2 regions of the Gottfriedia sp. NPDC057948 genome follow, and region 1 is predicted to be linked to the other one. Evidence: a T-box and tRNA genes for the amino acid it is inferred to sense, from the RefSeq annotation. Region 1 holds a T-box; the other holds one or more tRNA genes.
What was found. The T-box of region 1 lies ahead of leuS (leucine--tRNA ligase). A T-box ahead of a tRNA ligase gene usually reads a tRNA of that ligase, here a tRNA-Leu.

Region 1 (22,227 bases):
AAATTCACTTTTTTCAGAATGAATATGTTCTTGAACCTTTATGGAGAACTTCGTATCCTCTTGGTGATTCTCTGTATACCATAAATCCATTAAATTTTCCTCCAAACTTCGATCGACGACCTTTATTATATAAGGATCATCATCATCGTTGATTGTGATCGTTCCTTCTGATTTTAAATAAAGATAATGCTGAATCAATTCGGTTGAAATTAGTTCACCAGGTATACAAAGAGGGATACCTGGAGGGTAAATCATGATTGATTCACCACTAATTAATCCACTAGCATCATGAATTGAAATAATACGTTTAGGATGATAGTAGGCTTCTCTAGGAGTCATGACCATTTTAGGATTTTTTAATGCAACGCTTATATCTGTTTCAAGTTTCGGAAGTTTACCGTAATATCGGTCACTAATATCTCTTAATGCATCAATTAAGGTTCGAATGGTGTCTTCATTATCACCTAGCGAGATAATTGCTAAAATGACATTAGGTTCGGCAAGTTCGATTTGAATTTTATATTCTTCTGCAAGCATGTCATATACTTTAAAACCAGACATTCCTAAATCTGAAACTTTCACAACGAGTTTTAACTCATCGTAATCGAATACCCCAACTCCATTTCGATATGAATCTTGTGTAATACATTTTAATCCTTTTATGGAGTTAATTTCTTCTTTAGCTTTTCTTGTTAAATTGAGTAATTTTTTAAAACGCTCTTGACCTTCTAAAACTAATTTCTTTCTTGCAACATCGATTGAACACATAAGTAAATAGGAAGCAGATGTTGTTTGAAATAAATTTATTGTAGATCGAACCCTATTTTTTGTAATGATCCCATCATTATGTAGTAGAACTGATGCTTGTGTTAAAGCACCACCAGTTTTATGCAAACTAAGGGTAACAAGGTCAGCACCAAGAAGGGCAGCATTAGTTGGTAAATCAGGGTGAAACGAAAAGTGAGCACCATGTGCTTGGTCTACTAAAACAGGAATCCCTCTGGAATGACCGATGTCGATAATTTGTTTTAAATCTGAAGTTGCTCCAAAATAGGTAGGATTTATAATCAGGATGGCTTTAACATCAGAATTTAAATCTAGAGCATGAAGAACAGATTTTACTGAAACGCCATTTACAATTCCATACTCATAATCGATTTCTGGTTCAATAAATACTGGTTTAGCACCTGCTAAGATTAATGCATTTATTGCGGATTTGTGTACATTCCTTGGTAGGAGAATTTTATCTCCATGTTCAAGGGCGCTCATAATCATATATTGAACTCCAGAAGTCGAACCATTTACTAACATATAAGCGTTATCTGAATGAAAGGCATCTGCTAATAAAGTTTCGGCTTCTTGGATTACACCTGTTGGATGCGATAAGTTATCAACACGCTTTGAAGAATTGACATCCATTTTAAGAGCCATATCACTCCAAAGCTCTCTTAATTCCTCCAGTGAATTACCTCTTTTATGCCCGGGTACATCAAAGCTTGTTATATCTTCCTTAGCATAACGGACTAATTCAGTTAAAAGCGGTGTTTTACTGTGATCCATCATCCATCAATATCCTCCACATCAGGACCATTCCATAAATTTTTACCGTAAAAAATTTCATCCATCTCATACTTCACTTTTTCTTCTATTTGTGAAATTTCATCCTCATCTAATTTTTCTTTTGTGTAGCCAAAAAGATAATTATCTAAATTAAATTGTTTCAACTTACATTTCGTATGAAAAATATTTTCTTGGAACACATTCACATCAATCATTTGATACATTTCCTTTATTTTTTGAGGAATGTAATTTTGGATTGAGTTTATATCATGATCAATAAATAATTTATAACCGCTAACATCACGAGTAAATCCTCGAACACGATAATCAATTGTCATAATATCGGCATCAAATTGGTGTATTAAATAGTTTAAAGCTTTTAAAGGAGAAATTTCTCCACAAGTAGATACATCAATATCTGCTCTGAACGTACTAATTCCATCATCCGGATGATATTCTGGGTAGGTATGAACAGTAATATGACTTTTATCTAAAGCTGCTACTACTAACTCTGGTAATGGGCCAGGTGATTCGGAAAAATTTTCAGATGAAGGATTATCAACCGGACCTTCTGAGACGAGAATCGTAACACTTGCTCCTTGAGGATCATAATCTTGTTTTGCAACATTTAAAATGTGGGCTCCGATTATATGCGTAACTTCAGTTAAAATTTTTGTTAAACGGTCAGCGTTATATTGTTCATCGATGTACTGAATATATGCTTCACGTTCTTCTTTCGTTTTGGTAAAGCAAATATCATACATATTGAAACTTAAAGATTTCGTTAAATTATTGAATCCATAAAGTTGAAAATTATTTGACGATGAAATATTCATCTATTGTCCTCCTAATTTTACAAAGTAAAAAAGTACGTACGAAAAGTAAAAGCGACTGTATAATAGTCGCTAGTGTAACTACTCAATATATATTGTTTGTTTTTGAATTATTCATTATTCACATAAGTTGATGATTGAGGAGTTACTGATCAATCATGTTTTTTTATTGTTTTATTTAAAATATTCAGAAAATAAAAAGCCTAAAAATTACTAAGCCTTCTTAGATATGAGGGTTGGTGGTTGTGGTGTGAAAATTAGTTCAAATTCCAGTACTAATTTATTAAAGATACTATTCCAATCCTGTGTTAATGCATAATCTCTTGCTTTTTTTGACATATGCTTTAACATCTCGTTTCCATGTAAGCAATCCTCAATTGCTTGGCAAAATGAAGAGGTATTTTGTGGCTCACAAAGGACGCCAGTTGAATAATCTCTAATTATATTTTGAACTCCGCCTGCATTTGCACCAATCACTGGTGTTCCACACGCCATTGCTTCGAGTACTACATTTCCAAATGTTTCAGTATCAGAAGGAAAGACCATTAAATCTGACACTCCGTATATCTCAACTAAGTCCTTTTTTTGAAGGTAGCCTGTATAAATAATTTGATCCGTACCAGTTTTCTTAATCATTTCTTCTTTTTTTGGACCATCTCCAACGATTATCCAAGTTAAATTTTTGTTAAAACGCTGTTTAGTGTAGTTTATTATTTTCGATAAGGTTTCTAAATCCTTTTCAGGTGCAATTCTTCCGACAAAACAAACCGTATATTTAGAAGTAATATTATATTTTTGTTTTATTTCATTATGATTCAAAGTTGGACGAAAGATTGAACAGTCAACGCCATGGGTCCAAATAGAGAGATTGTTAAAACCTTTTGTCTCTAAATGATTGAATGTATCCTTCGAAGGAACAAATATTTTTTGAGTAGGTCTATGAAACCAATCTAAATACTTCCATAAAATATTTTCTAAGAATGTTAAGTTATAGTACTGAAGATAATGATCAAAATTTGTATGGTATGAAGCAACTAAAGGAATTTTCATTTTTTTAGCAATATGGAGCCCACTTAATCCAATCGTAAATGGCGTTGCGATATGAATAATATCCGGATTAAATTCTTTAAGCGTCTTTTTCATTTTAGAAAGGTTTGGAAATGAAATTTTACATTCAGGATAAATTTTAAATGGTACAGATTTTAATCTTGTTACATCTTGCGTTGATGATAAACCGTAGTCCTCAGGAGCAAACACATGGTATGAATGGCCATAATCTTTTAAGTAATTTGTAAATCGATTTAAAGTTTTGGCAACACCATTCACTTGAGGAATATAGGTGTCTGTAAAAATAGCGACTCTCATAACTTCTCCTCCTCACAAATGATAGATAAAAAACTGTGAAATAAATGTAGTAAATATACCAAGTAATATTCCGAAAAACACATCTGATGGATAATGTAAGCCAAGATAAATTCGAGAGAAAGAGACGCACAAAACTAAAGGAAGTAAAATAAATGACGTAAATGGTATATAAATCATTATAGGAAGTGCAACAGAAATAATTGCCGTTGTATGACCAGAAGGGAAGGAATGATCTTTTAAAGGATTTTTTAGCACAAACGTACCTTCTAGTTTAAGATAAGGTCTTTTACGTGGATAAAAACGTTTAAGAAAATGAACAGGAATATGGCTAAGAGAAAGGGTACAACAACATAAGATTGATGCTTGATGCAATTCACCTTTGGAATAAAGTAATAATAATAATGCTGATGAAATTGTAAAAGTAGCTCCGCCAAGATGTGTAATATTACGAAAGAAAAAATTCAAGTAACGCTTCTGGAACAATGAATTAACGCGATAAAACAGTTGACATTCATATGTGTGTATCTTTTGAAGAATAGCGCTCATTTTTCATCCTCCATTATGCTGATCTTTTTAACTTCATTATAAAAAGGGTTTATGGATTTAAATAGAAGCTTTTGTAAATGAATAATTTAGATATGTAAATTTTTATTAAACAAAATTGGAGCGGGGATGAATAAGGTATGCTGGGATCGTCAAATCTGTCTGAGAGTGCAAATAAAATCGGGATAATAGAAATAAACGTGAAAGTGCAAATAAAAAGGCTAAAACAGCAAATAAATCCTTGAAGGTGCAAATAAAAAAGTTGAACTACAAATAAAACTATCAAACCTACCATTAAAAAAGTCAAAACAGCTAATAAAACCCGTAAAAACTGCAAATAGGACCACAAATCATAAATAACCTGGGCCAATACAAAAGTAATTACATGACATTCTCATAAAATAGATTTAGAATAGACCGAAATTACTAAATTTATCAATAAAACAAAAAGAGAAGGCTTCAATCCAGTCCTTCTCTTTTGCACTTTTATGTAAATAAATCCTCAAATTATTTTACTTGATTTTCTTCTTCTACCTTTTTATAGAATTGTCCTTTTTCAATATATTCTCTACGAATTCGATCCATATCAATGATGTCTTCCTCTGTTAATTCACGTACTACTTTAGCAGGTCTACCAAATGCTAATGTGTTAGGAGGTATTACTTTTCCTCCTGGAACTAAGCTACCTGCACCAATCATTGCTCCTTCACCGATTTCGGCACCGTCTAAAACGATTGAACCCATCCCAACTAATGCATTCTTTTTAACTATACAACTATGTAAAATAACACTATGTCCAATTGTTACGCCATCTTCTAAAATTAGAGGGCATTTTGGACTTTGGTGAAGAACAGATAAATCTTGAACATTAACATCATTTCCAATGATTGTATCATTAACGTCGCCACGGATTACTGCACCAAAAAATACACTACTATTTGCTCCAATTGTGACAGAACCGGTAACAGTTGCAGTTGAAGCGATAAAAGCTGATGGTTCGATTTTGGGTTGCTTCCCTTTGTATGGTAATATCATACTATACCGTTGCCAAGCATATAAAAAAAATACGATGATTGTTTAGTTGAAATTGTCTAAACACTCAAGGCAACATAGTTCACCTCCATAATATTTACTTCAATATGAGTATAACTTATTTTACCAATATGTAATTAATGAAAAATAGGGAGGAGTGAAAAAATGTCACTACCTAAAAATCCGATCCAATTAATGCCGAAAGTTTATAAAGCTGTTTTTCCTTTAGTGCATCAGGAATTGAACTATTGGAGAAATTTTGCAACGACAATCCCAGATCCAGAACTTAGAAAACAAGCATTAATGAGTATTGATACAAAAACATTCCATTGTGAAGGTGGTGCAATTTTAGCATTACTTTCTGAAAAGAATTTAAAACCAGTAATAGAATTTATCGTTGCATATCAAACAATTAGTGATTACTTAGATAATTTATGCGATCGTAGTACCTCGCTAGATCCAGTTGATTTTGAAGCACTACATGAGTCAATGATTGATGCAGTAAAATGCCAAAAATCCGATCAAATGTATTATCGCTTCAGAGAAGAACAAGACGATGGTGGATATTTACGTGCACTAGTTTCAAAGTGTCATAGTAGTTTAAATCAATCGAAGCATTATGAGGGAATTAAAGATTACCTAGTTCAACTTGCTGATTATTATTGTAAATTACAAATACATAAGCATGTAAAAAAAGAAGAGCGAGTGCCTAGATTAACAAATTGGTTTGAAAAATATCAACCAGAACTTTCTGACTTAGAATGGTATGAATTCTCTGCGTGCGCAGGTTCAACACTTGGGATTTTTTGTTTAGTTTCTTATTCATTTAACGAAATGATTTCTGAAAAATTATTTGAACAAGTCTATAAGAGTTATTTCCCTTATGTACAAGGACTTCATATACTACTAGATTATGTAATTGATCAAAAGGAAGATGAAGAAGGCGGAGATTTAAACTTCTGCAGTTATTACCCGTCTAAAGATGTCATGTTAAATAGGATTGAGTATTTTTCAACTAAAAGTGATCAAGCCTTAAAAGATTTAAAAGACTATCGTTTTCATCGAATGATATGCCAGGGATTACTAGGCATTTATTTGGCTGATAAAAAAATGGCAGGACCAAATGAGATGAAAAGAATTAGAAGAGGGATTGTTAAGAACGGTGGCTTAACATCATTCTTTTTCTATGGCAATGCAAAGTTATATTTTAAATTAAAAGAGTTAAAGGCGAGTAATAGAAGGGTCAGGGAGTCAGTTTAAAAAAGAATAGACAGGTAAACACGAAAAAGGATAGTAAATAAAACTATCCTTTTTCGTGTTTACACATTTACATTAAAAACTTCACTTTTTTCTGTGAAAAATAACTTCATAAGTGGTGGAGTTACAATAGTTGTGATTAGTACCACAATAACAAGGATCGCAAACATTTCCTTACTTAAAAGATTATTTGCTAAACCTGTTGATGCCATAATCAAAGCAACTTCCCCACGAGATATCATTGCTGAACCAATTCCGAGTGAATTTTTAGTTGGAAATCCAGCCAGTTTTGCTCCTAATGCTCCACCAATTAGCTTCGTTAAAATGGCGATAATACTTATGATAATAATAGTCGGAATCGAATGACTTAACCCAGTGAATTGAACTGATACTCCTATTAAAGTGAAAAACACAGGTACAAAAACAGAGTAAGCAATCGTTTCGACCTTTTCAAAAACCTCTTGTTTAAACTTAGTAACGGATATCGAAATTCCTGCGATATAAGCGCCGATTATTGCAGCAATACCTGTTTGGTCTGCAAAGGCTGAGAATAAGAAGCAAACGATTAAAGCAGCAGAGATTAATGTTTCTGAAACGTTTAACTTTATAAACTTTTTTAGGAACCAAGGTACAATCTTCCAACCGATTAATATGGCAAATGTAAAAAATATAAACTTTTTAAATAATAGAATTGGTAAACTAACGGCGCTACCACTGAAACTCATAACAAATGCTAATGCTATGATGACAACAATATCATCAATTACGGCAGCTCCTAAAATAGTTGCTCCATCTTTTGTTTTAAGTTTACCCATTTCTTTTAATGTAGCTACCGAAATACTTACACTAGTTGCAGAAAGAATCAGCCCTAAAAAAATGGCCTCAAATTGACTTAAGTTTATGGAAATACCATAAAGATAACCTGAGAATAATGGGAATAGTATTCCGAGTAACCCTACATAAGAAGAAGCTTTCCCAGTTCGTTTAAATTCATTAAGATCAGTTTCTAAACCTGCAATAAACATAAGTAAAATGACACCAATTTCGCTCATTTCATGTAATGTTTCTGTTTCAGTAATGATTCCAAGAACAGCTGGCCCTAGTATAATTCCTATTAATAGCTTTCCTAAAACTGCAGGCTGACCAAGCTTTGTACTTAAATCCCCAAAAACTTTAGAGGCAATCAATATAATTGCAAGTTGCACATAAAGCATAAATTCATCTCCCGTCTGAACGCATAAAAAAAGAACCTGCCACGATAGGGGAAGTAAATTACATACTTATCCCAATCGTGACAGGCTCCTCCGAACAATGCATTAAATTTAATCTAAGTATAAACTAAAATTGAATTAAAAACCAGCTTAAGTATTAGATTTGGACTATTTAAATAGAAACTTAGTTTAATAGAATTAAAAAAATAAGCGAAATAAAATAAGCAAAATGAAAGAGTATAAACGAAATGGCACTTTTAATTTTTCGAAAAAACAACATATATTTTAGGACGAAAGAGTGTACATAAATTAAAATCATACTCCCAAAGAATCCATAAAAATATCCATAAATTACCCAAAGGGTCATCTGATTGACTTGTGAAGATTCTGTATGAAATCCTCGATATAATGAAACAAGGTAAAAAACTGACCAGTAATTGATGAATGCAATTAGTCCAATTAATAATATTATCCAATTCGAATTCCGTAAAATGAACTGAAAAACATTACGAAGTATTCTATTCAAATTGTTTAGGTTTGCAGTCAACTCTTCACGCCCCTAGAGTTGGTTTATCTCATTCAACTACGAATTGGTTTGTATGAACAAATCAATTAAATTGGTATATCTTTACATAATATTCAATTGATTCCATGAATACGCCGTAATTAGATATTATTAATAATTTTTTGTAAATTTTTATAGGTAGATAAAGTTACTAGATATATAAATTTTATGTTTTATCAAAGGGGATATGTTCTTAATAAAAAACTTGATCGTCTGTTTACTAAACTTCATTACAAAACAAGTAATTTAAACAAAAAAAGAGGCCCCATAAGTACAATGACTTAAGGGGCGCTCTGTTTAATTTAAATTAATTTTTAGTTGGTTCAATTTGAGTAAATATATCTCGGTGAACTCTTTTCATTTCTTCAAAAAATTGCTCACGTTTAATATTATTATTATCTAATATTTCTTTAAATGAGTTTGTTTTACCTTTCTGAGCGATGATATTTTCCAAAGGTTTATTTGAAAGCTTTGATACAACTGCGATAAATATTAATTTCTTCATTTCCATTTTATGTTGCTCTACAGCTTTATTTATATTAGCTTCAGGTTGGTTTAAGTAATTAGAAATATACTTAACAACTTCTTTTTTGTGGTTTTCTAACATTTTATTTGCTTTGTGGTGATGATGTCTATGGTGTTCACCATCATCTGTTGTTACATCGTGATCATGATGTGGATGGACATAATAATTTGCTGCCGCGATGTTTTCGGCATTTACTGTAATTGTACTTAGCGTAAAAAGACTAACTACTGCACCTGCAAAAATAGCTTTTTTCATTTTGATTACCTCTTTTCTTATTTTGATTTTTTTATCTTTACCAATTTACAAAGAAAAATTTACCATTAATGAATTTTTAATGAATTTTTATGGTATTTATAATGATTTTGAGGAAATCAAACAATATGAGAAATTGGGGTCAAAATAAAAAAACTGTCTAAATTAGACAGTTTTTCTTAAGCTCTTTTTTCAATAGCTAATATAAAAGGAGGATTATTTGCTTGATTAATAAATCGATAAGTTAATACATGTGCCAAGTCTTGAGGGATGTTTTGAGCAAAGTTCATTAATTCATCTTTTTCAATTTCTCCGCCCTCATGACCATGATAAATTACAACTACGATAATTCCTTCTGGTGCCATCATTTCAAGTATTTGTCCTATTGCTGAAATGGTAGACTCGGGTACAGTTACAACTGATTTATCACTACCAGGTAAATAACCAAGATTAAAAATTGCACCTTTTAATTTCTCTTGTGATGAAGCTGGGATTAGTTTTTTTACTTCTGCATGACTTCTTTGGAATAGTGTAACTTGTTTGCTTAAATTTTCATTATCTATTCTTTCAGTCGTCTTTTGAATAGCTAGTTCTTGGATATCAAATCCGTATACATGTCCAGTTTCACCAACCAATTTTGCTAAAAATACTGTATCATGACCATTACCTATTGTGGCATCAATGGTATGATCACCTTCATTCACAGTTGATTGGAGAAGCTTTCTAGCGTACGGTAAAATGCGATCTAGAATCATGTTAATTGTACTCGATTATTTGCGTATTTACCTTGCCAACTATTTCTACGTTCAAACTCGCGATCAATTGCATTCAGTACTTCCCATTTTTTTAAGCTCCACATTGGTCCGATTAATAAGTCAGGTGGACCGTCTCCAGTAATACGATGTACGATTACATCACTTGGAATGATTTCAAGCTGATCAACGACTAAGTTAATATAAGCGTCAAAATCCATGAATTCAACTAGTCCTTTTTCATATTGCTTCATCATTGCAGTACCTTTTAGTAGGTGAAGTAAGTGAATTTTAATACCTTGGATATCAAGTTTAGCAACCTCCATCGCTGTTTCCATCATCATTTCTGGAGTTTCAAGAGGTAACCCATTAATAATATGTGAACAAATACGGATGTTGTGCTTTCTTAATTTTTCTACGCCTTCTACGTAAGTTTTATAATCGTGTGCACGATTAATAATATTTGCCGTTTTTTCGTGAACAGTTTGTAATCCTAATTCAACCCATAAATAAGTTCGTTTATTTAAATCTGCAAGATATTCAACAACATCATCTGGTAAACAATCTGGTCTTGTTGCGATTGATAAACCTACAACGCCTTCTTGCTCTAATATTGGTTCGAACTTTTGTTTTAATACTTCTACTGGTGCGTGAGTATTTGTGTAAGCTTGGAAATAGCCTAAGTATTTTCCATTTTGCCATTTCTCATGCATTTTATCTTTTATTTTATGAAATTGAGTTACAACATCTTCAGCTCGATCACCTGCAAAGTCGCCCGAACCAGATGCGCTACAAAAAGTACAACCTCCAAACGCAACTGTACCATCTCTATTTGGACAATCAAATCCAGCGTCAATTGAAACTTTAAAAACTTTTTCGCCAAATTGTTGTCGTAAATGATAATTCCATGAGTGATATCTTTTATGATCTATTGTATATGGAAAAGGATTGTTTTTTGTCATTCCTCATCCCTCCCTTAATTTAAGTCAATATTATCGATTTTATCATGCTCTAAAAAGAAAACCAAATGGAAAAACCTTTCTTATTTGTAAAGAAATAATTGTACTCTGATTGTAAGGTTCGGAAATACTATCCTTGAGGTAACCTACATAGCGGATACTTCATTAAAGTCTCAAAGGAGGTATTTTCTTGGGAATAACAGATCGCAATTTCGGACAAGACCAAGTACAACAAGCGAAACAAGCCTATGATTATGCAGTGCAACAATTAGAAATTGGCATGCGACAAGAGCATTTTAACGGAATCGAGTATTCTGAAGCACAGGCAGGGCTTGAGCAAGCAATTATGCAGTTAGAAAAAGTTGAAAACCTTGCAAATTTAGAAAATAGAGATGAATTTAATCGTTTACGTAGACAATTAACACAGCTACAACATCAAATGATTATTACTCCGCACTAAAGGAGACTAGAATATGCAAGAATATGTTCAAGAATATGCAATCCTTAGGAGGAAACCAAAAATGGTTAAAAAGAAATCAAAAAGTAGTAATCCCGAACAAACAACAAAGAATAAAACGATAACAGAATTCTCAGGTGAACTTTCAGCAGTAGATCAAGTCAAAATGAATAACGCTAAAAAAGGTCAACCACAGAGATCAAAGCAGGGGTAAGGTAGAAAAGGGAATAGGGTGTAAAGGAAAAGGAAGGTTTGCCTTCCTTTTTTCTTTTTATTTTGGTAATTTTAGGGATTATATGGTGCTTCTCTAATACCTTCTAGGTTTTTTGTCCTTCTTATCTATCTCCACTTAATGCGTGCCTCTTGAAACTAGGAAGATTCTCCTCTACAATTAATGAGTTAACGAGATAAAAATAGATAAAAAGGGACAGCTTTGAGGGGAGTAAGGGATGCCAAAAAAACTATGGTTTTTGTTAATCGGTATGATTTTAAATGTAACAGGTAATTCTTTTTTATGGCCATTCAATACAGTATACATCCATATTCATTTAGGAAAGTCCTTGTCTGTTGCGGGGCTTATTTTAATGTTTAATTCAATGGCCGGTGTATTTGGAAATATGCTGGGGGGCTTGCTTTTTGATAAATTTGGGGGATATAGGTCAATCCTTACTGGTATTAGTATTACGTTTTTGTCGATATTAGGTTTGGTTATTAATCATTCTTGGACATATTACAGTTGTTTCTTCGTAATATTAGGGTTTGGTGTTGGTATTGTATTTCCATCAATGTATGCGATGGTTGGAGCGGCATGGCCAGAGGGTGGTCGTAAAGCTTTTAACGCAATTTATGTAGCTCAAAATCTTGGTGTTGCGATTGGTACGTCTTTAGGTGGAGTTGTTGCGGCCGCTAATATTAATTATATTTTCTCCGCTAATTTGCTATTATATATTATTTTCTTCTTAGTAGCTTTATTTGGATTTAAAGATATTGGTGAACCTAAGCAATTAAAAGAAACCCATGTAGAAAAAGAAGAGAAACAAAAATTCTCATTTACTCCTTCAATGAAGGCTCTGATGATTGTTTGTATTGCGTATGTTTTATGTTGGTTAGTTTATGTTCAATGGCAAACTACGATTGCTTCAGAAATGCAAAATCTACACATTGGATTAAAAAAATATAGTCTGTTATGGACTGTAAATGGTGCACTTATTGTCTTAGCTCAACCTATCGTATCAAATGCGATACGTAAATTTGAGTTAAGTATGAGAAAGCAAATGTTGTTTGGAATTGGATTCTTTATCGCTTCGACTATTCTCGTGAGCACTGCTGATCATTTCTCAATGTTTATGACGGGTATGGTCATTTTAACAATTGGAGAAATGTTCGTCTGGCCTGCAGTACCAACTATTGCAAATATGCTTGCTCCAAAAGATCGTATAGGAATGTATCAAGGGATTGTAAATAGTGCAGCAACGGTTGGAAGAATGCTTGGACCAGTTATTGGAGGAGCACTTGTTGATACTTTTAATATGAGAGTATTATTTATCATATTAGTTGTCTTTTTAGTAATAAGCATGGCCTTTTCTGTACTTTATGAAAGATTAGCAAAAAGAGTAGTAAAAGCTGATAATCAAACTTTTGCTTCTTAAAAATAGGCAATGTATAATTGACCTTTTTCTTTGGTTATAATAAAATGGTATAAATTAAATCTAAATGATCGGCAATGATTGGGAATAGTAGTGAATATGAAGAGGTTTAGAGAGTTGACGGTTGGTGAAAGTCAATCCATTCTATTCATGAACTCGCCCATAAGCCACATTTGTGAACGGTTTTTTACCAAGTAATAAATGTCGTGTTCCACGTTACGGAAACAAGTGAATGTATTTTTACATTAATTTGGGTGGTACCGCGGGAAATCCTCTCGTCCCTTTTGGGATGGGAGGATTTTTTTATTTGTAGACCGCTAGGACCACAGCCGAGCCATTTATACATGAAAAAAGGAGGCAATAATATGAGTTTTAATCATGGTTCTATTGAACAGAAATGGCAGAAGTATTGGTTAGAAAATAAAACGTTTAAAACAACTGACGATACAAGCAAGCCGAAATTTTATGCACTTGATATGTTCCCTTATCCATCTGGGGCGGGATTACATGTAGGTCATCCAGAAGGGTACACAGCAACTGATATCCTTTCAAGAATGAAAAGAATGCAAGGCTATAATGTACTTCATCCAATGGGTTGGGATGCATTTGGTCTACCTGCAGAACAATATGCATTAGATACAGGTAATGATCCAGCTGAGTTTACTGAAAAGAATATAAATACTTTCCGTAATCAAATTCAGGCATTAGGATTTTCATATGATTGGGATCGTGAAATTAATACAACTGATCCTGATTATTACAAATGGACTCAATGGATTTTCCTAAGAATGGTTGAAAAAGGATTAGCTTATGTAGATGAGATCCCAGTTAACTGGTGCCCAGCTCTTGGTACAGTTTTAGCTAATGAAGAAGTAATCAATGGAAAAAGTGAGCGCGGAGGACATCCAGTTGAGCGTCGCCCAATGAAGCAATGGATCTTAAAAATCACAGCTTATGCTGATCGATTATTAGAAGATCTAGAAGAATTAGATTGGCCAGAAAGCTTAAAAGAAATGCAACGTAACTGGATTGGCCGTTCTGAAGGTGCTGAAGTTTACTTTAATGTTGATGGATTCGATGAAAAAGTAACAGTATTTACAACTCGTCCTGATACATTATTCGGTGCAACTTATGTAGTATTAGCTCCAGAACATGATTTAGTTAATCAAATTACAACAGCTGATCAAAAAGATGCTGTCGAAGCATACATCGATTCAGTTAAATCGAAAAGTGATCTAGAGAGAACTGATTTAGCGAAGGATAAATCAGGTGTTTTCACAGGAGCATATGCAATTAATCCTGTAAATAACGAAAAGCTTCCAATTTGGATTGCTGATTATGTACTTGCAAGCTATGGAACTGGTGCAGTTATGGCAGTACCAGGACATGATGAGCGCGATCACGAATTTGCAGTTAAATTTAAATTACCAATCGTTGAAGTTGTTGAAGGTGGAGACGTTCAAAAAGAAGCTTACGCTGGAGATGGCAAACATGTTAACTCTGATTTCTTAAACGGTTTAAATAAACAAGAAGCTCTTGAAAAAATAATTGATTGGTTAGATTCTTCAAAAGCAGGTGAGAAAAAAGTTACGTATCGTCTACGTGATTGGTTATTCTCTCGTCAAAGATATTGGGGAGAGCCAATTCCAGTAATTTTCTGGGAAGATGGTACGATGACAGTTGTTCCTGATGAGGAATTACCATTAATTCTTCCGAAAACAGAAGATATTCGCCCAAGTGGTACTGGAGAGTCACCATTAGCGAATATTTCTGATTGGGTTAATGTAGTTGATCCAGTAACAGGTAAAAAAGGAAGACGTGAAACAAATACAATGCCACAATGGGGCGGAAGCTGCTGGTATTACTTACGTTATATTGATCCAAATAATAACGAAGCAATCGCAGATACTGAATTACTAAAGCATTGGTTACCAGTTGATGTATATATTGGAGGAGCAGAGCATGCAGTTCTTCACTTACTATACGCTCGTTTCTGGCATAAATTCCTTTATGATTTAGGTGTAGTTCCTACAAAAGAGCCATTCCAAAAGTTATTCAACCAAGGAATGATCTTAGGGGAAAATAATGAAAAAATGTCTAAGTCTAAAGGAAACGTTGTAAATCCTGATGATATCGTTGCTAGCCATGGTGCTGATACGTTACGTTTATATGAAATGTTCATGGGTCCATTAGATGCATCAATCGCTTGGTCAGAAAATGGATTAGATGGTTCTCGTCGCTTCTTAGACCGAGTATGGCGTTTATTTGTTACTGATAATGAAGAGCTTTCAGATAAAATTGTAGAAGGTGTTACTTCTAGCAGTCTTGAAAAAACATATCACCAAACAGTAAAGAAAGTAACAGAGGACTTTGAAGGTTTACGCTTTAACACTGCAATTTCACAAATGATGGTGTTTATAAACGAAGCATATAAAGCTGATCAATTACCAAAAGAAATGGTTGAAGGTTTTGTAAAATTAATAGCACCAGTTGCTCCTCATATCGGTGAAGAACTTTGGAGTAAGCTAGGTCATAGTGATTCAATTGCATATGCTACATGGCCAGCATACGATGAAGCTAAGCTTGTAGAAGACGAAATTGAAATCGTAGTACAAATTAATGGTAAAGTAAAAGCAAAATTACTTGTTGCAAAAGATGCTTCTCGTGAGCAAATGGAGCAAATTGCATTATCAGATGATGCAGTTAAGGAACAAGTTGAGGGTAAAACTGTTCGAAAAATCATTGCTGTACCAGGTAAATTAGTAAATATCGTTGCTAACTAAATAGTTAATTTGAAAAAACCTCTTTTGAGGTTTTTTCTTTGTTATTTCTTATTTTTGCTTTTCTACTAACTCATCCTCCCCCTTTAAGGTGGATAGAATTAAACTTACTTTTTGCATAGAAAATAATTAGTTGTTAAGATGTTGCTATAAAGAAAGGATGAGCAATGATGAATACGATTTCTGCAAATGAAGTTAAAGAGCGTTTAGATTCAGGAGAAACGCTATTTTTAGTAGATGTGCGAGAGGACTATGAGGTTGAGTATGGGAAAATTCCTGAAGCAGTGCATATTCCAATGGGACAAATTCCGAGCAAATTAGATGTTTTTAATAAAGAATTTGAATACATTTTTATTTGTAAGGCAGGCGTTCGTAGTGAGAATGTTTGTGAGTATTTAAATGAGCTAGGCTATAAGGCGATCAACATGGAAGGTGGAATGATGGCCTGGGAAGGCGAGGTCAAATAAAAAATTTTTATCTGTATCGATATTTTGTCTACCTACTGAAATCCAACGTTTTTGTTGGATTTTTTATTTAATTGTTTTAATTTAGGCTAATGTTTTTTGTCATAAGGAATATTAACCATGGAGTTGTGACATATATTAAAGTAGAACCTCATATATTTTTTCATTGAGGTCTTTGCTTGTTAGAAAGGAGGGGGTTGATTTGCCTAAAACATTAAAAATTGACATTACCGATAAAATAATTGGTAAATTTAAAGATGGGCATATGGAGTTGTATTCTTCAAAGTATTTAATTGGAAAGTTTTACTTTAAAGACTTAAAACAATCTTTCCAATTGGCAGATGGGTATGTTGAAGAGGATGGACGATTCTATTTATTAGTGAACTTGCAACACGAACAATCGAACGCTCGCCTTTGACCTTAAATTAGGGACGGTGGATTTGTGCCAAAGAAAAATATAATAAGCGAAAAGCATAAGTTAAAACTAGAAAATCAGTTTGATTGTTTTTCGAATACAACTATGGCAATAAGTTTGTGGAATAACAGTTTAACTTTTATAAAGTTTCTTAAAAATCAATCCTTATGCTTTTCCATATGTAAACATTATAGGACCTAGCGAAACAATGTATTCGTTCGGTCCTTTGTTTATTTCTTAAAAATTCGTTTGAGAATATTCCGCAGCTGATCCTCCTGCTAATCTGCCAGTTACCAATGCAGCGGTTATGTTATAGCCACCAGTGTAACCGTGAATATCTAATATTTCTCCACAAAAATAAAGACCATTCATGATTTTAGATGACATTTCTTTTGGATGAACTTCCTTTGTTGAGACGCCCCCACCTGTAACGAATGCTTTTTCAATTGAAAGAGTTCCGTTTACTACAAATGAAAAACCTTTAAATAATTGGACAAGTTCTCTTAATTTCATCGTAGCAATTTCATTACAAGGAGTTGCCTCATCAATTCCACATTTTGAAAGCAGAAATAGTAAATATCGTTCAGGTACATAACCTTTAAGAACGTTCTTAATCGCTTTTTTAGGTTCATCTTTAAGAATATTGTTTACGTCTTGAAAAAGTGATTCCTCGTTTTGCCCCGGAAAACAATCAATCGCCATCGATACATTTTTTGTTTTAAACTTTTGTTGTACTTTGTATACAAATTGGCTACAACGTAGTGCGGCAGGGCCCGAAATTCCAAAATGAGTAAAGAGCATGTCCATTTTATGGGCTATCACTTTTTTGCCTTTCGGATTTAGTACACTTAATTCTATGTCTCTTAAAGCAAGGCCTTGTAATGATTTAGTTTGAATAAAATCTTCACTTGAAGTAATAGGTACCTCTGTAGGAAAGAGTTCAGTTATTGTATGACCAGCTTTTTTTGCCCAAGCATATCCGTCACCTGTCGAGCCTGTGTGTGGAACAGATTTACCACCTACTGCAAGGACAACACTTTTTGAGTGAATGACTGTTCGATCATCCAATATGATTCCTACTACTTTACCATCTTCATAGAGTACGTCTTTAACAGTTCGATTGGTCTGAATATCTACATGATGTTTTTTTAGTTTTTGCATTAATGCATTTAATACTGATTTTGAGTCATTTGATACAGGAAACATTCTCCCGTGATCCTCTTCTTTTAAAGCGACACCCATGTTTTCAAAAAACTGTATGATATCCTCGTTATTATAAATAGAGAATGCGCTATATAAAAATCGGCCATTTCCAGGTATATGTTTAATAACTTCCTCTATAGGTAAGCGATTTGTTACGTTACAACGACCACCACCTGATATAAGGAGTTTTTGTCCTAATTTAGTTCCTTTTTCAAGTAAAAGTACTTTAGCTTTGTTTTCAGCAGCGCTAATTGCAGCCATCAGACCAGAAGTTCCGCCACCAATTACAATCACGTCATAAACCATTATTTCACTACTTTCGTTACAAATTTCTTTTAGTAAGTTTACCATTATTTCAAGTAAGCTCCAACTTCTTATCATTTTTTAATTTTTTCTTTTTAGATGATATGGTAAGATAGATTAGTTAGTTTGATCGAGAATTGGTAGGAGGCAGTTTATGTCAGATTCAAAATTGCTACGAGGTACCTTCATATTAACTGCTGGTACATTTTTAATAAAATTTCTAGGAATGATCTATACATTCCCTTTTTATGCGTTAGTTGGTTCAAAAGGGTCTGCATTATATAACTATGGTTACGTTCCATATACATTGTTCATCAGTATAGCTACTGCAGGTGTTCCGTTAGCTGTAGCAAAGTTCGTTTCAAAGTACAATGCGATTGAAGAATATGAAACAAGTAGAAGGCTTTTTCATGCAAGTCAGCTACTCTTAATATGTACAGGTATTTTTTCGTTTTTAACGTTATATATCATTGCACCTTATATCGCACCTCTTATGATACCTAAAGATACAAAAGGTAATAGTGTAGAGGATGTAGTTTCAGTTATGCGAATAGTAAGTACTGCTTTAATATTAGTACCTTCTCAAAGTTTGTATAGAGGTTTTTTTCAGGGGCATCAATCAACAGGCCCAACTACTGTTTCACAGCTAATTGAACAAATTGTACGTATTGTATTTACATTAGTTGGAAGTTATATCATTTTAAAAGTTATGGGTGGAACAATTACTCAAGCAGTAGGGTTATCGACGTTTGCAGCTACAATTGGTGCTGTAGGTGGTATTTTAAACTTACTATGGTATTGGAGAAAGCGAAAAGTTCATTTAGATGAACTTCTTCCAAAATCAAAAGGATTAATCTATCCTACTAAATTAGAAATGTTTAAAGAATTATTTTCTTATTCAATTCCATATGTGTTTGTCGGACTTGCTATCCCGTTATATCAATTGGTGGATCAGTTTACTTACAATAGAGCAATGGAAGCAATTGGATTAAAAGATATTGCAGAGAATACTTATGTAATGTTTTCATACACAAGTCACAAGCTAGTAATGATTCCAGTTTCATTAGCAACGGCATTTGGTTTAACACTTGTTCCCGCTATAACTGAAGCATTCGTAAATAAAAATCATAAAAAGCTACAAAGTCAAATTACCCAAACCTACCAGGTTGTATTTTTCTTAACACTTCCTGCTGTAGTAGGGATATCAGTTTTGGCTGAACCGATTTATAGTGCTTTTTATCAAAAAAGTACACTTGGTGGAAGTATACTAGGTTTTTATGCTCCAGTAGCTTTATTGTATTCACTTTTCACAGTAAATGTAGCCATTTTACAAGGTTTAGATAAACAAAAATATGCGATTATTGGTTTAATAGGCGGAGTAATATTAAAAATTATATTAAATGTACCATTAATTCATCTATTCAAAACTTATGGCGCGGTATCAGCGACCGCATTAGGCTATTTATTTTCAATCGTTTACAATTTCTATTATATTCGTAAAAATGCGGAGTTCTCTTTCAATAAAGTGTTTAGAAGGATCATCTTTATGATTATCTTATCTGGCTTAATGGCCGGAGCGGTTTATGCTGTAGAATACTTATTAGGATTCTGGTGGACTTATAAAGATGGTCGAATGATTTCAATGTTCCTTGTCATCATTGGAGCAATTGTAGGGGCCATTGTTTATTTAGGTGTCGCATACAAATTAAACTTATTTGAAATTATTTTAGGAGCTCGTTTAAAGAATCGTTTTAAGTTTGGAAAAAGAGGATAAAAATATATGGTGAACCTTCTTTTGTAGTGGTTCACCTTTTTTTACACATTAAGAGTGTATAAATTGACAGCGGAGAAGAAAAACGACGTAGAAGCTCATTTAAGGAATTACCTATAAATGCAACTACGCCTTTGGCTTCGCTAAAAAAGCTCGCTAATCGGCGAGTTTTCTTAAACTTTTATTTTAGAAAGAAAAGGTGCTAATTAATGAGAATTGATAAAATTTTAGCCAATATGGGATATGGCAGTAGGAAAGAAGTAAAGTCTCTTCTAAAACAAGGTGTTGTAAAAGTTGGAGATAATATTGTAAAAAGCCCGAAAGAGCATGTTGATATTGAACAGCAAGTTGTAACGGTAAATGGTGAAGTAGTAGAGTACAAAGAGTTTGTTTATATAATGATGAACAAACCACCAGGTGTTATATCTGCTACAGAAGATTCTGAGCATGAGACTGTAATCGGATTATTAGAATATGAAGATATCATTTTCGAGCCATTTCCAGTTGGACGTTTAGATAAAGATACGGAAGGATTGTTATTAATTACAAATGATGGTCATTTGGCACATCAATTACTTTCTCCTAAAAAACACGTACCAAAGAAGTATTATGCAACGATTGATGGAGTAGTAACTGAAGCTGACATTAAAGCATTTGAAAAAGGCGTAACACTAGAGGATGGTTATTTAACGAAACCTGGTTATTTAACAATTCTTAAATCCGGTGAAGAATCTGAAATCGAACTAGTTATTATGGAAGGTAAATTCCATCAAGTTAAAAGAATGTTTGAAGCAGTAGGAAAGAAAGTTACTTACTTAAAAAGACTTGAGATGGGTCCTTTAAAGTTAGATGAAGAATTAGAGTTAGGTGAATATCGAGAATTGACTGATGAAGAGATTGACCTATTAAAGTCGGTAAACGAAGAGAAATAAAGTGTTACTTATAAATAGGTTAAGATGAATCAAAATGTAAATATAAAGTTAATCGGATCCCTAATAGAGAGCCAAAAGAAAAACAAAAACCCTTGATTAGACGTCAGACAAGACAATCATAGGTTTTTGTTTTTCTTTTTTTACGAAGAAGCTTTTACTTTTTTCCCTGTTACGGCCCATTTTCCCCTACTTGGACTATAAACTAGATTATTAAACTCTAAAATGTTTAAATCTCGTTGGATTGTTCTAGGTGTAATACCAAACTCCTCCACTAGGTCTTTTGTAGAAACGGTGCCATTTTCACTAATGTACATGTAAATGGCTTTAATTCGAGTCAGCATTCGAGAAGTTCCAGAATTCAAAAAACCACTCCTTTACCTACCGCATTGTTTCATAACAGGTTAGTTAAGTATATTACTAGTTAAGCTTATATTTTCATTTTACTCTTTTTCAGTAGTTTCATAACGAAATTTATGAAAAAAATACAAAAATTTAATGAAAATTTGCGCAAACGTAATCATTTTGCAAGTTTAAGGTAATATATTCTACAAAGAGTGTCATATTCCTTCTTTTTTCGTTCCATTAATGAATAAATTATGTTTAAATTTTAAAAGGTGATAAACTATTTATATTAAAGGAGGTATTTCTATGACACAAATTAATTGGATGGAAGAAGTTTTAAAACGTAAAGATGATTATTTAAAGCAAACGATTGAACTTCTTAATATTGAAAGCGTTTATGATGAAGCGACGATTACAAAAGAAGCACCTATGGGTAAAGGTATTAATGAAGCACTTACATACATGTTAAATTTAGGTGAAAAAGACGGGTTTATTCCAAAAAATGTTGATGGATTTGCTGGTCACTTAGAAATGGGAAGCGGCGAAGAATTAGTAGGAATTCTTTGTCACTTAGATGTTGTACCTGCTGGAGATGGCTGGTCTCATGATCCATTTGATGCAATTATTAAAGATGGAAATATTTATGCACGAGGCGCAATTGATGATAAGGGTCCTACAATGGCTGCTTATTATGCAATGAAGATTGTTAAAGAATTAGGTTTACCAATTAATAAACGTGTACGTATGATTCTCGGAACAGATGAAGAAAGCCAATGGCGTTGTGTTGATCACTACTTTGAAAAAGAAGAAATGCCAACAATGGGCTTTGCACCTGATGCAGATTTCCCAATCATTTACGCTGAAAAAGGAATATTAGATATTAATTTCAAACAAATGCAGTTAAATGAAGATAACGAGAGTGAATATAAATTAGTTTCATTCTCTTCAGGTAGAAGAGTAAATATGGTACCTGATTATGCAAAAGCAATCGTTTCAGGACCAAGCTTTGATCAAGAAGCATTTACAAAACATATTAGTGAGCTAGGATGTAAAGCTCAA
Region 2 (9,327 bases), on a different contig from region 1:
TTAGATATTGAAGAGGTAGGATATAGTGTAATTAGGAAGTTCTTATGATGTAGTAGTAGTAAGAGTAGTTGATAGCGATGATGTATGTGAAATGCAAAATCATAACAATAGCTTAAGTGTATGATTGTTGTAATGGTAGTAACACATGATGATAAACAAATAAATAATGTTAAGTGATCAAGAGTTAGTAAGAATTATAGTAGTAAGTTGTTGAGGAGATGATGATTGGTAACTCCGCCTGTTCCCTGAGTATCGCCTCTCCCTCCCGCAAAAAACGATCAAAACACCATAATAACGAGGTGAGGTGCGGTGTTATCAACCGTCCCAAAACTCCCCGGGGTGGTGAAATAATCAAAAAAGTGGAAAAAATATATGAATATATTACCAGTTTCTGTACAATGTTCTTATATATGTTGAGAATGGGAGATAAGGGGAACATATAATGACCGTGAAAACAAAGGATAGAGAAGCAGGGGATAAGTCTAAAGGATTTAGGCTACAAAGACTTCGAGCAATAAATCTACTTCTAGAGCAAATGGAAAAAAATGATGAAAACATTTCAGTGTTTGCATCTACAGAATATCTTGATGATGTATATATAAAAACAGTTTCACCAGATGGGATAATTACTTATACTGAGGGTGATAAAAATTATGACCCAGCTAAGAGATTTTCTTTTATGTCCAACGAAGTAACTAATAGTTTAATTATTTTTTTAGATAACTGGTTGAAGTGTGAGTTAAGCGAAACACTATATTTTTGCTTTTATACTAATGTTGAATATACAAAAGAAAAAAATAGTCCAACAGTAAAAAAACTATCAATAACATTGCCGTCTAAAGCAATATTAGAGTACTTAGTCAATAACGAATTGGAAGATGATGTAATTGAATGTATAAAAAAGAGGCTATTGTATGAATACGAGGAGCAGTATAAGAATGAAGTTGGTAACGGGTATCTTGAGGTTATAAAGAAGTTTACAAATGAACGATGGATAAGTTTTCTCTCTAGAATAAACTGGAAATTTGGACAATATGATGATAAAAAATTAGAAAAAATACTTGTAGATAAAATAAAAAATAGATCCTTCCTTGGGTATATTGATGTTACAAATAAAGAAGATTTAATAATTGATTTACTGACAGAAAAATTCTCGGCTAATGAGCAATTGACTGATCCCTTGGTTAAACATGTAACTACTATTCATGTTGAGAATATATTTCTGAGAATATCAAAAGATCTAGTAAAAAAGGATGACCCAATTTATGACATTTGGGAAACGTTAATTAAACCTAGCGATACTAGGGGAATACAACAAAAGGTTATTGACGTAGATCCTGAATATAACAAATTGAAATTAGGTTTAAAAGCGAGAGACATAGTAGGAATTATTAAAGAATATCAACAGCTTACTGATCAAGAAAAAGGTTCTTATAGATACCGTGTTTTCGAAGCTTGTCAACGAAAGTTGGTTGATTTACTAACTAACAAAGATAGAGTTATAGATATTGATGTTTGGTTAGAAGAATTATTTGAAGCAGCAAAAAACCATATAGAAGATAAGTCTAGAGACTATTCCTATGCAATTACGAGTGATGATGCAATTAAAGGAGCAATTTTAGAATTAATAGATAGTTGTTTTCTATCATTTGACGAAGAGGGTTTTTATTATGGATCAATATAATCATCAAATAAAAAAGAGAATTATGTTTAATAAAGAGAGTGACTATTACTTTATAGCTTATAATTCGCTTCTTATTCTCCATACATTGAGTTGTTATGAGGGAAAATCAAACTTTTATGACTATAGAAAGTTAATATACATTTTACCCTTTATAGCTGATAAATATCTTCTGCAGGTAGTTACTAAAAATTCAAGATTAAGAGAAGAAGAGATAAAATTGTTAGAAGATATTCATATAAAGGCTAAATTAAGGGAGCCAATTTTAAAATCTATTTTATTTACACTTGAAAAAAAGGGTTATTTAACATTAGAAAAAAATAATACTAGGAAAAGTATAGATGTAAAATTAACTCGAAATTCTATTAAAAGGGAATTTTTTAAATCAGATATGTTTAATACTGAAATTCAAAATATTAATAGTTTTAAAAGTTACTACCAAAGACTTAGCTTTTTAAGTATTGAGAGTTTAATAGAAAAACTTTTTAAAGAGAGAGGAGTGATAATATGGGACGTATAAAGATAGAGAAATTAATATACGAGGGGGATCAATATTATTATGAATCTCCAGAATTCAAGGACGGTATAAATATAATTGAAGGTGAAAATGGATCTGGGAAAAGTACCCTTTCAAACTTAATTAGCTTTTCTCTAGGGAATTATGTTAAGGAATTTGATAAAAGAGAAAGCAAAGTACATAAAGAAATAGTAAATGATACAAATAATTTTGTTTTAATTAAGATTTCTATAAGTGGAGAAAAATATAAAATTAAAAGATTTTTTGAAAGTAATCGAATATTTATTGAAGATAAAGAAAATATACAAGATTTTTTAATCTATAGACCACAGAGTGATGTTAAAGTATTTTCGGATTGGCTACTAGAAAAGTTAGATATTCCCGTTGTTGAGTTTTTCCAAGGAACGTCACAGTCGAAACTGAATTTTTCAGATTTATTCAGATTAATCTATTATGATCAAAGAACGGTTCCAGAGAAAATTTATAAGGATTCCAGGAACGATGGGAATTTTATTTCAGATTCAGAATTTATGAGGAAGGTAATATTTCAAATGCTTATGGGGCATGAATTTTCTGAGTATTACTACCTGATTGGTGAATTAAACAAGTCTAAAAAAGAAAAGAGTAAATTAAAAGCTAGGGAAGAAGGATTTATAGAGTTAGCGAACGAGTTTGGTTTTGGTAAACTACATGAAGAAACCTTAGATGAAATTAAAAATTCAATTGATAAGAAGCTTCTACAACTTCAAAGGTTGGAAATAAACGAGGAAGAGTTATTAAGGTCTGATAAAAAGCCACCAGAAAATATTGAGAAGATTAGACAGTTGAAAAAAAACTTAGTTGATATAGAGCTTTTTATAGAAGATAAATTGAATAAAATAAATAGACTATTTAGAGAAATAAAAAACATTAAAGATATAAGAGAAAATATTATTCTAGAAGTGATTCATATAAAAAAAATTATTCTTACTCATGAAGAGCTAAATTTGTTTTCACCTGATACTTGTCCGTATTGCTTAAGTAAAGTTGAAAGAAAAGAGGGGCATTGTATTTGTGGTAAAGAAGTAGAAGAAAGTGAATTCGAAAAGTTTTTTTATTCCACAGATGAATATTTAACGATACTAAAGTCAAAACAAAAGTCAGTAGAGACATTAGATTTAGCTATTCAATCTTGTAATGATGATTTAAATATGCTTGAAAAGGAATTAGAGGATTATCAAAAAAAGAAAGTAAGTACTCAAAAATTAATTAATGAAGGAAAAGAAGATATAGAAAGGAACACTAATGTAATCCAGATTAAGGATATTCAACAACAAAAATTTAACATTAAAGAAAATATTATATCTCTTGAACAATATTATAAGGTTAAGCAAAATTTTGAAAAAATAAAAAAACAATTGACTATAATTGATAACACCCTTTCTGGAATTAATGTGGATTTAAAACAAAGAGAAAGAAATGCAAAAGATGAAATAAATATGCAGGTAACAAAGTTCAGTGATATTTATAATAGCTTGTTAGTAGATATAAAGCATGGTATTAATAGGGCTAGAATTGATGAGGATAAGTATATGCCTGTAATAAATGATGGTGAATACAAAGAGGCAAGTGTAGATGTTCCAATAAGACTAATGTACTTTTTAACATTATTAAAAATGTCAATTGAAGACATTCAAATTCCTTTTCCAAGATTCTTACTTATAGATACTCCTGAGAGTTTAGGAATAGATCCAGAAAACCTAGAGAAATCTATGTCTAAATTCACGACAATTATGGGTGAAAAAGAAACTGATAATTTCCAAATAATTTTAACGTCTGGAATTAAGAAGTATCCAGAAGAATTCTCGTCTTTTAAAAGAGGGAGGTCCCTTTATAAAAGTGAGAAGTTATTATTAGAAAAGAAATAATAATAAAATATCAATTTTATTCCGAAAAAAAACAAAAACTTCCCAACATTAAATGATGGGAAGTTTTTAAATTAAAAGAGGACCAGACGCATCCAGTCCCCTTAAGTGTAAGCCGAAGCTACACACCGCGATTAGTTATAATATATGATACCACATAGGAGGGTATACGTAAACGTGGAATTTAAATAAAATTCATTAAACTGCTAATTTTATTTCTAAGGTTAGAACCCATTATTGATGTATGAACTGAGACAGGTATCTCACTTCGGAGCTTTTCTGACTCAGTAGAAAAGTTCCTTACAATTCTTTTTAAATCAGTTTTTGGTATACCTAATTTTTTTAATAGGAATATTACTATAATTAAGTAATCAATAATATTATCGAACATAATATTTGCTATGCCTGTTGCGCTTTGGATATATTCCTTCAATCGTGCAGGGGGAGTAGTCTTTTTAAACCTACAATCAAAAACTACAGAATTATGGGCCACTGCATTACGTAATTCCTTAATTAGAAATATTATATCCTCAAGGATTCTTCCATTTTGATTATGGGAAGTACTATGCATTCCTAAATCTTCTGTAATTGCTATTCTAGTATCCTGGTTCAAGCATTGTAAGAAGAAACCAAAAACTCCTAAATTTATAACTTCAAATATCGCCCATAAAGGAATAGGTTTATTATTGTGGAAGAAGTGCTGTATGACCGCCTTTTGATCAGAGTAATTGTAAGTAATCGACTCATGAATTTTATCCCTTAAATCCAACCTTTTTTTCATTTTATCTCTGTACTTACTATTACCTACAGAATACTTTTTATAATCATTTAACAGATGAGAAAAAACGTGTTCAAAGTCAACTGGTCCGAGACCGATTAAAGTATTTAAAGTGTAGTTCTTAATAGCTGTTTCAATTAGCATAATGTTTGGATACAACAAAGTTTTTAAATTTGTATCGAATTGATGTACTGCTACTACCTCATCAAAGTTAGTAAAAGGTATTTTATTTTGAGATTGACCAATAAAACGATAACCTTTATATCCGTGGTAATAACCCATGTTTAACAAATCTTTTTTATTCTTACTTCCCGATATTGATATATTATGTGTGTCTCTTAAGTGACGCATTAATCCATTTGTAGTTTTTCCTCTAACCAAGTTAAACCGCTCCCGTATTCAGCTTTTTTTACTATATTATAAGGGATTTCGAATAATTAAGTATAGTAAGTAAACTTTTATTTTATGTTTATCTATTCCGGTTGAAGGTATATATTATTATTTGTTTTAAATGAAATACTCCAGTTATTTTTAAATATATTTCTCCATAAGTTTACATTTTGAATTCACTGGATATAAAAACTTTCCTTGAGGTGATAGGAATGGAAAATAATTATTATGTATATGCTTGGTACAAAATTGATAACTTAGAAATTTTTTATATTGGAAAAGGATTAGGAAAACGTAGATTTTCTATGTCAAAAAGAAATGAGCCTTTTTTAAGAACTGTAAATACATATCCTTGTGCTGTTAGAATTTTGGAAATGGGACTTTCTGAATCAGTAGCCTCTCATTTAGAGAAGAAACTGATTTCTTACTATAAGAGAATGGGCCAAGCTAAAGCGAACATTCGTATTAGTGGATCTGGTGGAGATACATATAATAGAAGAACAAAAGAAGAAATGAAAATTACTCGAAAAAAATTAAGCGATTCATTAAAAGGAAAAACATTATCTGAACAGCATGTCAAAAACATGAGGAGAGCTTTAAGACAAAAATACGAATCAGATGAAAGGAAAGAAGTTGAACAAATTAAAGAAAAAATTGAAGTTTTACCAAAGCTTCAAAAAGAGGAACTAGAACGAATTAAACTAGCATTGCCTAAGAAAAATATAAGAACAAAATCAGAGGAAAATAATAATATCGGATTTACTGGTAAAAAACATACTAATGAAACGAAGAGGAAGATGTCAGAGAGGAGCAAAGAATTTTTAAAAGGAAATACTAATAATGCGAAAAAATGTTTAGTATTGGATAATGATAAAAACATTATTTTGTCAGTATCTGCAAAATACCAGGTTGGAATTTGGCTTCATACCGAGAAAGGTTATGGAAGTAGTAGTCGCTCTGCTCAAAGAATAGCAGACAAATATTTTAAAACTAATGAATTGTTTGATGGTAAGTATTATTTTGTACAATAGTTTTGACAACTGCCATACGTGACTTTATAATTAATCTAGTAACGATTTAAGCGATAGAAATTGCTGAAGTCGTTGGTATACACGCGGTCGTGGCGGAATGGCAGACGCGCTAGGTTGAGGGCCTAGTGGAGGTTTCTCCGTGGAGGTTCAAGTCCTCTCGGCCGCATCACATTAAATATAAAAGTTTTATAAGACTTCTACGGAATGTAGAGGTCTTTTTTTTGTGTTCAATATTGTCTAGATTTTTTTGGCTGAGTTAGGCATTTAGCTTTAGAAGTATAGGATAATCTTATCCTATATCACTGTTTGAATGAAGAATCTGGACATTATTTCAAGATTGAGGAAGGAAGTCGCGTACTGGAGCTTGAGCGACTTATGTATGTGAACGACCGTCCACTTTTTTATGATATTGCACATTACTCACTAATTCGTTTTCCTGATTTGGAAAAGAAAATTGCAACAGATGAATCCACATATAAAGTACTCTCAAAGGACTATAATACGGAAATCCTAAGCAACGATAAAATTATCGACGTAATCGGTACGACAAAAGTATATGCTAATTACCTTGAATGCGATATAGGAGCCAATCTCTTTAAGATCCTAAAAATAGCCTATGATTCAAATGAGGAACCTGCCCACCTTTCAACATTTATGTGTGAAACAAGTAAAGTAACCTTAACCGTTCATCGGACAAAATAGAGATAATTCTATTTTAAATAGAATATATATTTTTATAAAAAAACTCACTTTTATTGCTTTAAAGTTTTGATTATTATCTGAGTAATGCCACCATTCTTTAGAATAGCCTACAAAACCTACTTGTCTCATTGCCTTATCCATAATTTGATAATTCTTTTCCTGTTCACTGCTTCGTTTATAACTTCGAGATGCTCGTGAAGAAAAATCATCGAATTTAGATTGCATTTGTACTTCTTTTCCATCTAAAGTACATATTGTAATATCCACCGTTGCGCCAAGTTGGTGTCCACGGATATTTTTAGGATCAGGTTTAGCTACATAATTCGAATTAGGATATGCGTTCCAAAGTGTTTGTTGTGCAGATAAAGGACGATAAGCATCCCAAACTTTAATAGTATATCCTTGTTCTTTAAGGATTACGTTTGCTTTTGCTAACATTTTTGCTGTGCTTGTCCTAAGTATTGCTTGACTAAAATTATAAATACGTTTGCCAGTAAAGTTATTAGTTGTGTTATATTTCAAGTCAACAATAATACTTTTATCTAATGATTTAACATTAGTGAACTCCGCCGTCACATATTTTCCACTTATAAATCCTGATGATTTTTTAAACTTAATTTTATACCATCCATTGGAGTGTTTTTTAATAACCATTAAAAGTTGACCTTTTTTAACTGAACCGATCAACTTATATGATGTACTAGGCCCACTACGGACATTTAATTTATTTGCAGTTACAGTATAAACTTTATTTGCTGCATAGGTAGAAGTTGGATTTGTAAAGAAACTTATCGATAGGAATGAAAGAGTTATAAAAACTACAACTATCTTCTTAATAATACTCATAATTTCACCTTCTTTAATTTTTTAATAATCTTTTAACTATAACGATTATTCTACAGAAATGCTCACATTACCTTTCAGTTTGAAACTATAAAGATAAAATAAAAAACATTACCGTTAAGTAATGTTTTTTTTATTTATAATATTGGAGATAAGAGGCGAGAGATTGCTTCTTTTAACTTGATTATGACTGATCGCTTTTGATATTTTTCAATTGTAAGCTCACTACTATGTTTACTATCAAGTAAAAAAAGATTTTGTAGCTCAGAAGCTTTTTCTTCTGAATAGGTAATCGCGTTTATTTCAAAATTTAATTTAAAGCTACGTGTATCAATATTCGTAGTTCCTACCGAAGCTACTTCATGATCAACAACGATTGTTTTAGCATGTAAAAAACCATTCTCGTAAAGTAATATTTTTGCCCCATACGATAAAAGTTCTCCAGCGTACGATAGAGATGCCCAATACACGAATGGGTGATCAGGTTTACTTGGAATCATTATTCTTACATCGATACCAGATAAAATTGCGATTTTGCATGCGTCCATAATGCTTGTATCTGGAATAAAATACGGTGTTTGAATATAAACACATTTTTTGGCAGACATAATTAACTTAACATACATGTTTTTTAAGTGTTCTGTCTCTGAATTTGGTCCACTTGCGACTATTTGGATAGGGGTACTTCCAATATTTTTTTCATTATTAAATGAGAATTCTTCTATATTATGTATAGGTTGATTAGTAGCTTGTTGCCAGTCTAAAATAAATCTACCTTGAATTTGGTTAACTGATTCTCCCATTATACGAAAATGAGTGTCTCTCCAATAACCAAATTTTTCATCAATACCAAGATATTCATTTCCAATATTGAATCCTCCTATATAAGCAATTCTTCCATCAATAATACATAGTTTTCTGTGATTCCTATTATTTAATCGAAAATTGATTAGTCTTAAAAAAGAAGGGAAGAAAGCTCTTACCTCACCACCATGTTTAATAAGTTCTTTGAAAAAAGAAGGGGTGATTCTTTTTGAACCAATGTCATCATACAGGACTCGTACTTTCACACCTTCTGCCGCTTTTTTTGAAAGTTCATCTCTAAGTTTCTTTCCTAATGAATCACGCTGGATGATATAGTACTGGATATTAATTTCTTTTTGGGCAAGTTGAATGTCTTTAAATAGAGAATTGAATTTTTCGTGTCCATCTCGAAACGTGTGGATTTCGTTATCTATCGTTAATAAAGCGTTAGCTGATTTTAAATTCATCATAATTATTTGTGAATGCTTTGATAGTAGCTCATCTTGAAGAAAACTTTGATCATTATGAATTTTATTAGCCTGGTCTGTAACCGCCAATTGTAGATAAGTTCTTTCTTTGGTCGATAGATGGTAGAAATTCTTTTGTTTTAGCTGTCTACCTAAAAATAGATATAGTAAAAATCCCACTATAGGTATAAAAAGTAAGATCATTAACCA

Region 2: it encodes a tRNA-Leu, which carries the amino acid that the T-box ahead of leuS (leucine--tRNA ligase) is inferred to sense. The anticodon was not compared.

Annotation. Positions count from the first base shown of each region.
Region 1 is NZ_JBHVPN010000005.1:150,551-172,777, reverse strand. It holds gene speE (polyamine aminopropyltransferase) at 1-1,563, opposite strand, end outside; gene speD (adenosylmethionine decarboxylase) at 1,560-2,396, opposite strand; gene ACFVRR_RS11190 (glycosyltransferase family 4 protein) at 2,607-3,758, opposite strand; gene ACFVRR_RS11185 (phosphatase PAP2 family protein) at 3,771-4,304, opposite strand; gene ACFVRR_RS11180 (gamma carbonic anhydrase) at 4,809-5,336, opposite strand; gene ACFVRR_RS11175 (tetraprenyl-beta-curcumene synthase family protein) at 5,499-6,593, shown strand; gene ACFVRR_RS11170 (cation:proton antiporter) at 6,653-7,804, opposite strand; gene ACFVRR_RS11165 (hypothetical protein) at 8,674-9,147, opposite strand; gene mnmM (tRNA 5-(aminomethyl)-2-thiouridylate-methyltransferase MnmM) at 9,324-9,899, opposite strand; gene mnmL (tRNA modification radical SAM protein MnmL/YtqA) at 9,896-10,858, opposite strand; gene ACFVRR_RS11150 (DUF2524 family protein) at 11,052-11,315, shown strand; gene ACFVRR_RS11145 (glycogen biosynthesis protein GlgD) at 11,377-11,526, shown strand; gene ACFVRR_RS11140 (MDR family MFS transporter) at 11,762-12,961, shown strand; T-box leader at 13,027-13,244, shown strand; gene leuS (leucine--tRNA ligase) at 13,324-15,741, shown strand; gene ACFVRR_RS11130 (rhodanese-like domain-containing protein) at 15,909-16,205, shown strand; gene ACFVRR_RS11125 (DUF2553 family protein) at 16,405-16,620, shown strand; gene ACFVRR_RS11120 (BaiN/RdsA family NAD(P)/FAD-dependent oxidoreductase) at 16,855-18,126, opposite strand; gene ACFVRR_RS11115 (putative polysaccharide biosynthesis protein) at 18,278-19,897, shown strand; gene ACFVRR_RS11110 (pseudouridine synthase) at 20,104-20,826, shown strand; gene ACFVRR_RS11105 (DeoR family transcriptional regulator) at 20,967-21,167, opposite strand; gene pepV (dipeptidase PepV) at 21,475-22,227, shown strand, end outside.
Region 2 is NZ_JBHVPN010000035.1:996-10,322, reverse strand. It holds gene ACFVRR_RS24105 (hypothetical protein) at 1-48, shown strand, start outside; gene ACFVRR_RS24100 (hypothetical protein) at 443-1,684, shown strand; gene ACFVRR_RS24095 (hypothetical protein) at 1,671-2,201, shown strand; gene ACFVRR_RS24090 (hypothetical protein) at 2,189-4,105, shown strand; gene ACFVRR_RS24085 (Abi family protein) at 4,287-5,261, opposite strand; gene ACFVRR_RS24080 (NUMOD3 domain-containing DNA-binding protein) at 5,483-6,301, shown strand; tRNA gene ACFVRR_RS24075 (tRNA-Leu) at 6,385-6,467, shown strand; gene ACFVRR_RS24070 (UTRA domain-containing protein) at 6,608-7,003, shown strand; gene ACFVRR_RS24065 (M15 family metallopeptidase) at 6,980-7,849, opposite strand; gene cls (cardiolipin synthase) at 7,984-9,327, opposite strand, start outside.